Regions from separate parts of the Azospirillum sp. B510 genome, predicted to be linked through region 2. Evidence: predicted binding sites of a transcription regulator. Region 2 holds the regulator's gene; each other region holds the start of a gene.
What was found. Region 2 encodes LexA, which represses DNA repair genes until DNA is damaged. Its sites were predicted from a motif close to ATGTTCTANTTTGGTTC; they were not measured.
Positions count from the first base shown of each region.

Region 1: a site for LexA is predicted at 2,545-2,561, ahead of pheA (chorismate mutase). Genes of this name have one in related genera too.
Region 3: a site for LexA is predicted at 2,089-2,105, ahead of AZL_RS14160 (PA0069 family radical SAM protein). Genes of this name have one in related genera too.

Region 1 covers NC_013855.1:483,601-487,723, forward strand. The annotation lists gene AZL_RS17445 (PRC-barrel domain-containing protein) at 1-471, opposite strand, end outside; gene metW (methionine biosynthesis protein MetW) at 558-1,169, opposite strand; gene AZL_RS17455 (homoserine O-acetyltransferase MetX) at 1,191-2,420, opposite strand; gene pheA (chorismate mutase) at 2,616-3,512, shown strand; gene hisC (histidinol-phosphate transaminase) at 3,664-4,123, shown strand, end outside.
Region 2 covers NC_013854.1:1,834,151-1,838,273, forward strand. The annotation lists gene AZL_RS08480 (GNAT family N-acetyltransferase) at 1-282, shown strand, start outside; gene moaC (cyclic pyranopterin monophosphate synthase MoaC) at 279-788, shown strand; gene glp (molybdopterin molybdotransferase MoeA) at 793-2,022, shown strand; gene lexA (transcriptional repressor LexA) at 2,221-2,943, shown strand; gene AZL_RS08500 (ComEC/Rec2 family competence protein) at 3,008-4,123, opposite strand, start outside.
Region 3 covers NC_013854.1:3,027,165-3,031,287, forward strand. The annotation lists gene AZL_RS14150 (NAD(P)/FAD-dependent oxidoreductase) at 1-537, shown strand, start outside; gene ahcY (adenosylhomocysteinase) at 616-1,914, opposite strand; gene AZL_RS14160 (PA0069 family radical SAM protein) at 2,132-3,223, shown strand; gene AZL_RS14165 (hypothetical protein) at 3,227-3,469, opposite strand; gene AZL_RS14170 (tetratricopeptide repeat protein) at 3,704-4,123, opposite strand, start outside.

The DNA.
Region 1 (4,123 bases), on a different replicon from region 2:
AATGCCCGCCGGCAATGCCACCAGCTTCTCGCCCAGCCCGAGCACCTCGTTCGGCGCGACCACGATGCGCTCCACCCGGTCGCCGGTCCGGTCCATGGTGAAATCGATGATGCGGCCGGCCGGCCGGCCGTCGCGGGTGCGCAGTTCCGTCCCCACCATTGTCCGCGCCTGTTCCGGGTCGAATGCCGGCGGCGGCAGGGCGGCCACCGGCGGGGACGCCGGTCCGGCCGGTCCGGCGGCGGGGGCCGGGGCCTGCATCTCGCGCGACGGCGCTTCGCCGCTGACACCCGGCGGGGAGGTGATCTCTCCGGTCGCCGGCTGGTCGTCCGGCCGTGGCGCCGTCATCAGCGGCGCCGTCATTGGCGGCGGGGCGGCGGCGCTGTCCGGCGCCGGCATGGTCTGGGCGTCGGCGGCGGCGGTGCCGACCAGCAGCAGTGCCGCGGCCGGCGCAAGCAAGGGGGAGCGAAGCATGAGGGCGACCCTTCCATTCGGATTCGGTATCGCCCCGGTAAACAGCGCGAAGGACCCGCGGGTTGCCGTCCCTCACCGCAAGGGTGTCAGCTTCCGTCGCGTTTCAGCAGGAAGACGCCCTGTTCGCCCAGCAGGTTGGCGAAGCCGGAATGGGCGCGGCTGATCACCCGGCCGGCGCGGTCGATGATGCGGCTCTGCTCGATGGTGATGCCGATCTCCTCCGTCAGGACGACGAAGTCGCGCAGCGTGCAGAAATGGATGTTGGGCGTTTCCCACCACTGGTAGCCCAGCTTCTCCGTCACCGGCATCCGGCCGGTCAGCAGCAGCTGGGTGCGGACGCGCCAATAGCCGAAATTGGGCACCGACACGATGGCGCGGCGGCCGATGCGGCACATCATCCCCAGCACGTCGCGCGGCTGCCGCATCGCTTGAAGGGTCTGGCCCAGGATGACGTAATCGAAAGCGTCGGCCGGGTAATCCTTCAGGTCGGTCTCGGCATCGCCCTGGATCACCGACAGGCCGTGCGCCACGCATTGCCGGACGCCGTCCATGCTGAGTTCGATGCCGCGCCCGTCGACATTCTTGGTGTGGGCCAGATAATCCAGCAGGGCGCCGTCGCCGCAGCCGACGTCAAGCACGCGGCTGTTCGGCTCCACCATCTCGGCGATCAGCTTCAGGTCGTCGCGAATGTCCAGCATGGCGTTTCGTTCCGTCCCCAATCAGCGCGCGCGGCGGCGGACGGACAGGCCGCGATGTTCGGCGCAGCCCTCCAGGAAGCCGTGGATGACCTGATGGAACTCCGGCTCGTCCAGCAGGAAGGCGTCATGGCCCTTGTCGGTCTCGATCTCCACGAAGCTGACATTGGCGGCGACGGCGTTCAGCGCATGCACGATGGCCCGCGATTCGGAGGTCGGGAACAGCCAGTCGCTGGAGAAGCTGGCGAGGCAGAAGCGCACCGGCGTGGTCTTCCCGCCCGGCCGGAAGGCGTTGGCCAGCGATCCGCCCGCATCGGCGGCGAGGTCGAAATAATCCATCGCCCGGGTGATGTAGAGGTAGGAATTGGCGTCGAACCGCTCGACGAAGGCCGCCCCCTGGTAGCGCAGATAGCTCTCGACCTGGAAATCGGCGTCGAACCCGTAGGTGATCGACTTGCGGTCCTGCAAATTGCGGCCGAACTTGCGGTGCAGCGCCGCTTCCGACAGGTAGGTGATATGGGCGGCCATGCGGGCGACGGCCAGACCGGCCTCCGGCCGGGTGCCCTCCAGCAGATAATTGCCGCCGCGCCATTCCGGGTCGGCCATGATCGCCTGGCGCCCGACCTCGTGGAAGGCGATGTTCTGCGCCGAATGGCGGGCGGCGGTGGCGATCGGCACCGCGGCGAACACCGATTCGGGATAGGCCACCGCCCATTGCAGCACCTGCATGCCGCCCATCGAGCCGCCGATGACGCAGAACAGCTTCTCGATGCCGAGATGCTCGACCAGCAGCTTCTGCGCCCGCACCATGTCGCCGATGGTCACCACCGGGAAGGACAGGCCATAGGGCTGGCCGGTGGCGGGATCGATGTCCTTCGGCCCGGTGCTGCCCAGGCAGCCGCCCAGCACGTTGGAGCAGATGACGAAATAGCGGTCGGTGTCCACCGGCTTGCCGGGGCCGACCAGCATCTCCCACCAGCCGGGCTTGCCGGTGACCGGGTGCTTCTCCACGACGAAATGATCGCCGGTCAGGGCGTGGCAGATGAAGATGGCGTTGGATTTGTCGGCGTTCAGCCTGCCGTAGGTCTGGTAGGCGATCTGGAAGCCGCCGATCTCGATGCCGCTGTCCAGCCGCATCGGCCGCTCCACCGCCAGACGCACGCGCTGGCCCGGCATGACCTGGTCATTGGGGGCCGGGCCGTCGGGTGCCGGGGTGATCGGGAAGGGCTGCGGCGCGGTCGGGGACGCGGACATGGCGCTTCGTGCCTTGGGAAGCGGTTCCAGCCTGCGTGAGGCCTTGCGGCGCCTGGGCGGAAACCGTCGGTGAGCTGGATCGTAACGGGAGCGTATAGCTACGAAGCCGGCCTTTGGAGTGTCAATGTTTTCTTTGATTTCGCGACGCATGCGGACTACTACTATCCGGCTCTGCATTCAATGGTTTCGTGACCCATGGCCCCCGCCCGGACCCCGCTCGACGACTTGCGCCGCGAGATCGACCAGATCGACGACGCGATCCATGACCTGCTGATGCGCCGCGCCGCGGTGGTGGAACGCATCGGCGCGGCCAAGGGCAATGGCGCGGCGGAAGCCGGAGCGGCTCCGATCTTCCTCCGCCCGGCGCGGGAGGCGACGATCCTGCGGCGCCTGATGGCCCGCCATGCCGGCACCTTCCCCGCCCAGGTCGTGGTCCGCATCTGGCGGGAGATGATCACCGCCTTCACCCGCATGCAGGGTCCCTTCGCCGTCGCCGTCTATGCGCCGGAGGAGCGTCGCGGCTTCTGGGACGTCGCCCGCGACCATTTCGGCGGATTCGTGCCGATGACCGCCGTCAACACCCCCGCCGCCGCGCTCCGCGCCGTTTCGGAGGGGACGGCGACCGTCGCCGTCGTGCCCTATCCGGCCGAAGATGATGCTGACCCCTGGTGGCGCTTTCTGGTCTCCGCCGATGCCGGCCGCCCACAGGTGGTCGCCCGGCTGCCCTTCGGCGGGCGCGGCAACGCTCGTGGCGAGAATCGCGACGCGCTGGCCATCGCCGCCGTCCCGCACGAGCCGACCGGCGACGACCGCACCCTGCTGAGCATCGAGATCGGCGGCGATCTCAGCCGCGGCCGGCTGAAGGATTCGCTGGAGGCCTGCGGCCTGCCGCCGGTCAGCTTCTGCACCTGGCATCCCGCCGGACATGCCATCGGGATGAGCGGCGGCGGACCGTCGGTCCATCTGGTCGAGGTCGCCGACTTCGTCGCGCATGCCGACCCCCGCCTCGCCCGGCTGACGGAACGCACCGGCGACATCCCGGTGCGGGTCACCGTCGTCGGCGGCTATGCCGTGCCGCTCGCTCTGGGCTGATCTGCGCGATTGGGGCGAGCCGCCGGGGCGGCTCCCGCCTTATCCTCCACAGCCCTGACCGCGGGATGGAAAGCCAACGCCCGGATCGTTCCATCCTGTTCCATTCCATCCCGAAACCGCCCATCCACCAGCGTCGGAAGGTAAGCAGACCATGACCCAGCCGAACGGCCCGCAGCCGCGTCCGGGGATTCTCGACATCGCCGCCTATGTCGGCGGCGAGCATCAGGGTCATATCCGGCTCGCCTCCAACGAGGGGGCGCTGGGGCCGAGCCCGAAGGCGATGGAGGCCTACGCGGCGGCGGCCTCCACCCTGCACCGTTACCCCGACGGCGGCTCGGCGGGCCTGCGCGGCGCCATCGCCAAGCGCTTCAACCTGGACGCCGACCGAATCGTCTGCGGCGCCGGGTCGGATGAGATCATCAGCCTGCTGATCCGCTCCTATGCCGGGCCGGGCGACGAGGTGCTCTATTCGCAGTATGGCTTCCTGATGTACCCGATCGGCGCCAAGTCGGTCGGCGCCACCCCGGTGACGGCGCCGGAGGACGGGCTGACCGCCAGCGTCGACAATCTGCTGGCCCGCGTCACCCCGCGCACCCGGCTGGTCTTCCTCG
Region 2 (4,123 bases):
CATTCCGGCTATCGGCCGGGCGGCTATGGCGAGGTCAAGCGGATGTATGTCGATCCATCCGCCCGTAGCCACCGCGTCGGCGAGCGCCTGCTCGCCCGCCTGGAGGAACTGGCGCGGGCGGAGGGGCTGTCCGCCCTGCTGCTCGAATCCGGCATACACCAGCACGAGGCGCTGGCGCTCTACCGCCGGGCCGGCTTCGCCGACCGTGGCCCCTACGGCTGCTACAAGGACCACGACGTCAGCGTCTTCATGGAAAAACCGCTTCAGGAGACCGGCCGATGAGCGGCTTCACCCATTTCGACGCCGACGGCAAGGCGGTGATGGTCGATGTCTCCGACAAGGCCGACACCGAACGCACCGCCACCGCGGCCGCCACCGTGCTGATGCGGCCGGACACCCTGGCTCTCATCATGCAGGGCGGCGTCAGGAAGGGCGACGTGCTGTCGGTCGCCCGGCTGGCCGGCATCATGGGGGCGAAACGCACCCCGGACCTGATCCCGCTGTGCCACCCGCTGATGCTGACCTCGGTCAAGGTGGATCTCTCCTGCGACCCGGCCCGCAACGCGGTGGACGTGACCGCCACCTGCAAGCTGAAGGGCCAGACCGGCGTGGAGATGGAGGCGCTGACCGCCGTCACCATCGCGGCGTTGACCGTCTACGACATGTGCAAGGCGGTGGATCGCGGCATGACCGTCACCGATGTCCGCCTGCTGCACAAGGCCGGCGGCAAGAGCGGCGACTGGGGTGGCGCCGCCGTGACGCCCGCCGTTCCATCAGCCGGGACCTGACGCCATGATCTCCGTCGCCGAGGCGCGCGCGCGCATCCTGTCGGCCTTCGCCCCGCTGCCGGCGGAGACCGTGGCATTGCCCGAGGCTCTCGGCCGGGTGCTGGCCGGACCGGCGATCGCCCGCCTGACCCAGCCGCCCTTCCACGCCGCCGCCATGGATGGCTGGGCGGTGCGCGCCGCCGACATCGCCGCCGCGACCGCGGAGACACCCGTCACGCTCCGCCGCATCGGCGAATCCGCCGCCGGCCATGCCTTCGCCGGCAGGATCGGGCCGGGCGAGGCCGTGCGCATCTTCACCGGCGCGCCCCTGCCCGAGGACGCCGACGCCGTGGTGATGCAGGAGGATTGCGACGCCGACGATACCAGCGTCCGGATCGGCCGCGCCGTGGTCGCCGGCCGCTTCGTCCGGCAGGCTGGATTCGACTTCACGGCCGGGCAGGAGCTGCTGCCGCGGGGCCGGCGCCTGACCGCCCGCGACATCGCGCTGGCCGCCGGCGGCAATCTGCCCTGGCTGTCGGTCCATCGCCGGCCGCGCATCGCCATCCTCGCCACCGGCGACGAGATCGCCCTGCCCGGCGACCCGCTGGGGCCGAGCCAGATCGTCAGCACCAACGCGCTCGGCCTGTGCGCCCTGGTCACCGCCCAGGGCGGCCTCGCCCACAATCTCGGCGTCGCCAGGGACACGCCGGACAGTGTCGCCACACTGGCGAAGGGAGCGGCCGGCTGCGACCTGCTGGTCACCACCGGCGGCGCCGCCCATGGCGATTACGACCTTGTGCGCGACGTTCTGGCCGACTACGGGCTGACGCTGGAGGTTCAGGCCGTGGCGATGCGGCCGGGCAAGGCGGTGATGTTCGGGCGCGCCGGGTCGGTTCCGCTGCTGGGCTTGCCGGGCAATCCGGTTTCCACCGGTGTCACCGCCCTGCTGTTCCTACGCCCGGTCCTGCGCCTGTTGCAGGGATTGCCGCCCGAGGACGACCGCCCGCCGCCGCGCGCCCGCCTGGCCACCGCCCTGAAGGCCAACGACCGCCGCGAGGATTACCTGCGCGCGACCCTGGCCACCGGCCCCGACGGCATTCCGACGGTGACGCCCTTCGCCCGCCAGGACAGCGCCATCACCTCGCTTTACGCCCAGGCCGACTGCCTGATCCGTCGCCCGCCCAATGCCGACCCGGAGCCGGCCGGCGCCATGGTGGCCGTGCTTCCCCTGACTGATGGAGCGCTCAGCGTCTGACCGCCCGCCATCCTCGCGACCTTGCGGATTGAACAGTGAACGGAGGCGGGAAAACCGTTTCATACCGTTCCAAATGTTCCATTCAAGTTCTCAAATAGGACGGTGGGGGCTTGACGCGCCCCAGGAACCAAACTAGAACAGGGGAGCAACGTTTGGTTTTTGTTCCATCTTCAGTCTGGCGACGGCCGGGAGGCATCGATGCTCACGCGCAAGCAGCATGAATTGCTGCTGTTCATCCACGAACGGCTCGGCCAGGGCGGTGTCTCGCCGTCGTTCGACGAGATGAAGGACGCCCTGGGGCTGAAGTCCAAGTCGGGCATCCACCGCCTGATCACCGGGCTCGAGGAACGCGGCTTCATCCGCCGCCTGCCCCATCGCGCCCGCGCGCTGGAGGTTCTCCGCCTGCCCGAGGGGCTGGACGCCGCCCGTTCCCGTGCCGCCGTCAAGCCGAAATTCCAGCCCAACGTCATCCGGGGCGATTTCGCCTTCGCCAGCCGTGACGCCGCCCCGCCCGCCCCCGCTCCGGCGTCCGCGAACGAGACGGTGCAACTGCCGCTCTATGGCCGCATCGCCGCCGGCACCCCGATCGAAGCCCTGCGCGACAACAGCGCCTTCGTCGATATCCCCGCCTCGATGCTGAGCACCGGCGACCATTACGCGCTGGAGGTGTCCGGCGACTCGATGGTCGAGGCCGGTATTCTCGACCACGACACCATCATCATCCAGCGCTGTGACTCGGCGGAGAACGGCACCATCGTCGTCGCTCTCGTCGATGAGGGCGAGGTGACGCTGAAGCGCCTGCGCCGCAAGGGCAACACGGTGGCGCTGGAACCCGCCAACGCCGCCTATGAAACCCGCATCTTCGGCGCCGACCGCGTCCGCGTGCAGGGCAAGCTGGTCGGGCTCGTTCGGAAATACTGAGACGCTGACACCCCCTCCCCCGCCCGGCGGGGGAGGGTCGGGGGGGCAAGGAGCCCGCCCACATTCACCTCCCTCCGGTCCAGGGCCGATCGCCCCGCACGCCCCGCACCGTCTCCACCTTTATCCCATCGGCCGTGACGGTCAGCGCATGCGCCCCCTCATGGCGCAATGCCCAGCGGTCGATCACCAGATCCGCCCGGCATCCGCGCGCCACCGCCGTCGTCACCACCGCATCCGCCGCCCCGCAATCCTCGTCCAGCGCATCCGGCAGGCGGGACAGGGCCATGCTCCTCCCCCGTACCCGATAAAGACAGCCCAGCCCATCGCAGCCCAGCGACCGCTCCCCGTCGCTCCATTCTCCCGCCGCCGGCCAGGGGTCGGCCGCCGTCCGCTCGCCATCCCGCTCCCGCCAGGTCTCGGTCACCCGTCCGCCCCCCTTGACCGACGCGCTGAGCCGCCCATCCGGCATCCTCACCGCCATCACCGTGCCATCCCCGGCCACCAGCACGTCCGGCCGCTCCGCCAGCATCGGTGCGGCCAGGCCGGCGAGGATCGGCAGCATTCCCAGCCAGCGCCACCGCCGCGTCCACACGCAGAGCCAGATGCCGCCCAGCACCAGCGCCGTGAAACCCCCGGCCGGCATCGCCGGCACGGTCAGCGACGCCCAGGGCAGACGGCCGAAGAATTCGGCGGTCCAGATCACCGCGCGGTCCCCCCAGTTCATGGCGATCAGCGCCGGCTCCTCCCATCCGAAGGGCAGCAGCGCATAGGCGATCAGGCTCCACGGCATGACCCAGAAGGAGGTGATGGGAATGGCGATCAGGTTCGACAGCACGCCATAGAAGGCGATCTGCTGAAAATGGAAGAGCGAGAAGGGCAAGGTCGCCAGCGTCGCCACCACGCTGGTCAGCAGAATGCCGCCGACATAGAACAGCCCGCGCACGACCCACCCGGCATCGCGTCGCCACTCGGCCAACCGGGGACTGCCGCGCTCGAAGGCGGCGATCAGCGCCACCACCGCCGCGAAGGACATCTGGAAGCTGGGGCCGAGCATCCCCTCCGGATCCATGGCGATGGTGACCATCCCGGCGAAGGCGACCAGCCGCATGCTCAAGGGATGGCGGTCGAGCATGATCGCCCCCATCACCATGCCGGTCATCAGCACCGACCGCACCGTCGG
Region 3 (4,123 bases), 1.2 Mb from region 2:
TTCGTCATCACCGAAACCGGGATCGAAGGCGGCGCGGTCTACGCGCTGAGCGCCCCGCTGCGCGACGCCATCGCGACGGAGGGCTGGGCGACCCTGACGCTGGACCTGCTGCCGGACATGGCGGAGGCCGAACTGGTCAAGCGCCTGCGCCGCCGCGGCGCCGAGTCGCTGTCGACCTTCCTGAAGAAGTCGCTGTCCCTGACCGGCCCGCGCGCCGCCCTGCTGCGCGAGTTCGCTCCCGCCGCCGACCTGACCGATCCGGTGGCGCTGGCCCGGCAGATCAAGGGTCTGGCGGTGGTGTTGACCGGCGTCCGCCCGATCGAGCGGGCGATCTCCTCGGCCGGCGGCGTCCGCCTGGCGGAACTGGACGAACGGCTGATGCTGACCCGCCGCCCCGGCCTGTTCCTGGCCGGCGAGATGCTGGACTGGGAGGCGCCGACCGGCGGCTATCTGTTGCAGGGCTGCTTCGCCATGGGTGCCGCGGCCGGCAAGGGGATGGTGGAGTGGCTGAGCGCAGGGACCCAGAACAGAAACTGACTTTTCATTTGAAGAGCAGACAAAGAAAGAAGGGCCGCCCCACCGGGACGGCCCTTCTTCAGTCAACCCCACGTCCGCTCAGTAGCGGTAATGGTCCGGCTTGTACGGGCCGGCGGTCGGAACGCTGATGTAGGCGGCCTGCTTTTCGGTCAGGGTGGTCAGCTTGGCGCCGATCTTGTCCAGATGCAGGCGGGCGACCTTCTCGTCCAGATGCTTGGGCAGGACGTAGACCTTGTTCTCGTACTTGGCGGCGTTGGTCCACAGCTCGATCTGGGCCAGCACCTGGTTGGTGAAGCTGGCGCTCATCACGAAGCTGGGGTGGCCGGTGGCGCAGCCCAGATTGACCAGACGGCCCTGGGCCAGGACGATCAGGCGCTTGCCGTCGGGAAACACCACCTCGTCGACCTGCGGCTTGACCTCTTCCCAGACCAGATTGCGCAGGGCGTCGATCTGGATCTCGCTGTCGAAGTGGCCGATGTTGCAGACGATGGCGCGGTCCTTCATGGCCCGCATGTGGTCGATCGTGATGACGTCGACGTTGCCGGTCGCCGTGACGAAGATGTCGCCCAGCGGCGCCGCCTCGTCCATGGTGATGACCTGATAGCCTTCCATCGCGGCCTGGAGCGCGTTGATCGGGTCGATCTCCGTCACCATGACGCGCGCCCCCTGCGAGCGCAGCGAGGCGGCCGAGCCCTTGCCGACATCGCCATAGCCGGCGACCACGGCGACCTTGCCGGCGACCATCACGTCGGTGGCGCGCTTGATGCCGTCGACCAGCGACTCGCGGCAGCCATAGAGGTTGTCGAACTTCGACTTGGTGACGCTGTCGTTCACGTTGATGGCCGGAACCTTCAGCGTGCCCTTCTTCATCATCTCATAGAGACGGTGGACACCGGTGGTGGTCTCCTCCGACAGGCCGCGGACATCGTCCAGCATCGCCGGATACTTGTCGTGCATGATCTGGGTGACGTCGCCGCCATCGTCCAGGATCATGTTCGGGGTCCAGCCATCGGGGCCGCGCAGCGTCTGCTCGATGCACCACCAGAACTCCTCCTCCGTCTCGCCCTTCCAGGCGAAGACCGGGATGCCGGCGGCGGCGATGGCGGCGGCGGCCTGGTCCTGGGTCGAGAAGATGTTGCAGGACGACCAGCGCACGGTGGCGCCCAGCGCCGTCAGCGTCTCGATCAGGACGGCGGTCTGGATGGTCATGTGCAGGCAGCCGACGATGCGGGCGCCGGCCAGCGGCTTGGCGTCGCCGAATTCCGACCGCAGAGCCATCAGGCCCGGCATCTCGGTCTCGGCGATGGTGATCTCCTTGCGGCCCCAGCTCGCGAGGCTGATGTCCTTGACCTTGTAGTCCGTGAATTCGGCGGCCATGAGGGATGACTCCTGGTGGGCGGTGTGACTGGGCAGCGGTTTCAGGCGCGCCGGATCCCCGGCCCTGCCGCTGTACTTTGCCAAGGGTGTATCAGCGCGCCTAAAGCCGCGCAAGCATAAAGATATCTTTATGTTTGTTGGGTAGGGTGATCGATGGACCGGCCGCCGCCCCGTTTGTTCACTTTACGTTCTACCTCTCGGCGGCTAAGCTGCGGACATGGACGAGATAAGGCGACCACCGATCAAGGGCCGCGGGGCGGTCAGCAACGCCACCGGACGGTATGAGCGCGAGACCCGCGTCCTGACCGACGACGGCTGGACCGGCTATGACGGCGGCGCCAACGACGTGCTGTCCGATCCGGTGCGCACCACCGTCTCCGCCGCCTCGGCCCGATCGATCATCGCCCGCAACCAGTCGCCCGACGTCGCCTTCGACCAGTCGGTGAACCCCTACCAGGGCTGCGAGCACGCCTGCATCTACTGCTTCGCCCGACCGACCCACGCCTATCTCAACCTGTCGCCCGGACTGGATTTCGAAACGAAGCTGTTCGCCAAGCGCAACGCGGCGGAGCTGCTGGCCAAGGAGCTGCGGGCGAAATCCTATGTCTGCCAGCCGCTGGCGCTGGGCGCCAACACCGACGCCTACCAGCCCATCGAACGGACGGAGGGCATCACCCGGCGCGTGCTGGAGGTCTGCCGCGATTTCAACCAGCCGGTCACCATCATCACCAAATCGGCGCTGGTGCTGCGCGATCTCGACATCCTGGCGCCGATGGCCGCCAGCGGGCTGGCCTCGGTCGCGATCTCCGTCACCACCCTGGACCGCGACCTCGCCCGCGTGATGGAGCCGCGGGCCGGCACCCCGCCACGCCGGCTGGAGACCATCCGCGCCCTGGCGGAGGCCGGCGTGCCGGTGGCCGTTCTCGCCAGCCCGATGATCCCCGCCCTGAACGACCATGAGCTGGAGGCGATCCTGGCGGCGGCGGCGGACGCCGGGGCGACGGCGGCGAGCTATATCCTGCTGCGCCTGCCGCTGGAGATCGCCGGCCTGTTCGAGGAGTGGCTGCGCGTCCACGCCGCCAACCGCGCCGACCGCGTGCTGAGCCTGATGCGGCAGAGCCGGGACGGCGCGCTCTACCGCTCCGGATTCGGGACCCGGATGAAGGGCAGCGGTCCCTATGCCGAACTGCTGCGCCACCGTTTCAGGCTGGCTTGCCGGAAGCATGGGCTGGGCGAGCGGAACTGGCGACTCGATTGCAGCCGCTTCCGGGTACCGCCGGCGGCGGGCGACCAGCTCTCGCTGCTGTGACCGTCAGGAACGGCGGGACAGCCGGCCCCAGGGCGCCGGGACATCCGGCTGTGACGGGGCGGCTGCCGTCTTCGACAAGGCGGACAGGGTCAGGCGGCCGGTCGCCAGCATCGCCATCACCAGGGCGGGATGGGATGGGGGAGCGGTGGCGGCGTCGCCGGACTGGTCGGCCTGCGTCCCCGCCGTCTCCTCGTTCAGCGCCTCGTTGATGCGGGCGAAGGCTTCGATGTCTTTGATGTGCAGCATGGTCCGTGCCCCTCGGCTTCGACTTTTGTGCGTCGCAGCAAAAACGAAGGTAACAGCTCTGCCCTCGAATGGGTTCATGTGCGGCGCTTTGACGCGGCCTTTCCAGCGGGCCGCTTCGCGAACCGCCAGCATAAGCCCGAAGCCGATGGCGAAGAAAGCCGGAACCGTCGCCCTGGTCGCCATGCCGGCGCCCGGCCGGCGGAGGGAAGGCCGCTCACCCGCCCCCGGCTCCGGTCATTTGGCTCCCGTCGGGGCATCGACCCCGAAGGAGATCTGATTGTTGTCATAGCGGGCGACGATGCGCAGGCGGTCGCCGGCCGACAGCAGGATCGGCTTTTCCAGGAAGGTCATCGCCTGCTTCCAGTGGTTGGTGCGCGCCCGGCTTTCCGACCGGTAGACCACCTCGTCATCCATGAACAGGTCGAACCAGAAGGCGACGCCATGGCAGGTGCCGGCGGTGACGATGGTGATGTCGATCACCCGCTCGCCCTCCTCCGGCATGTTGCGCGTGAAGTCGAAGTCAAGCGCGGTGAAGGGCTTGGACAGCGGCGTGTGGGCGTCGGCGCCGAGATCGATCTGCTGGTAGCCGGGAGAGCGGAAGACGTCGAAGCTGCCCATGTCGAAGCCGTCGATGGTCTCCACCGGGTTGATGCG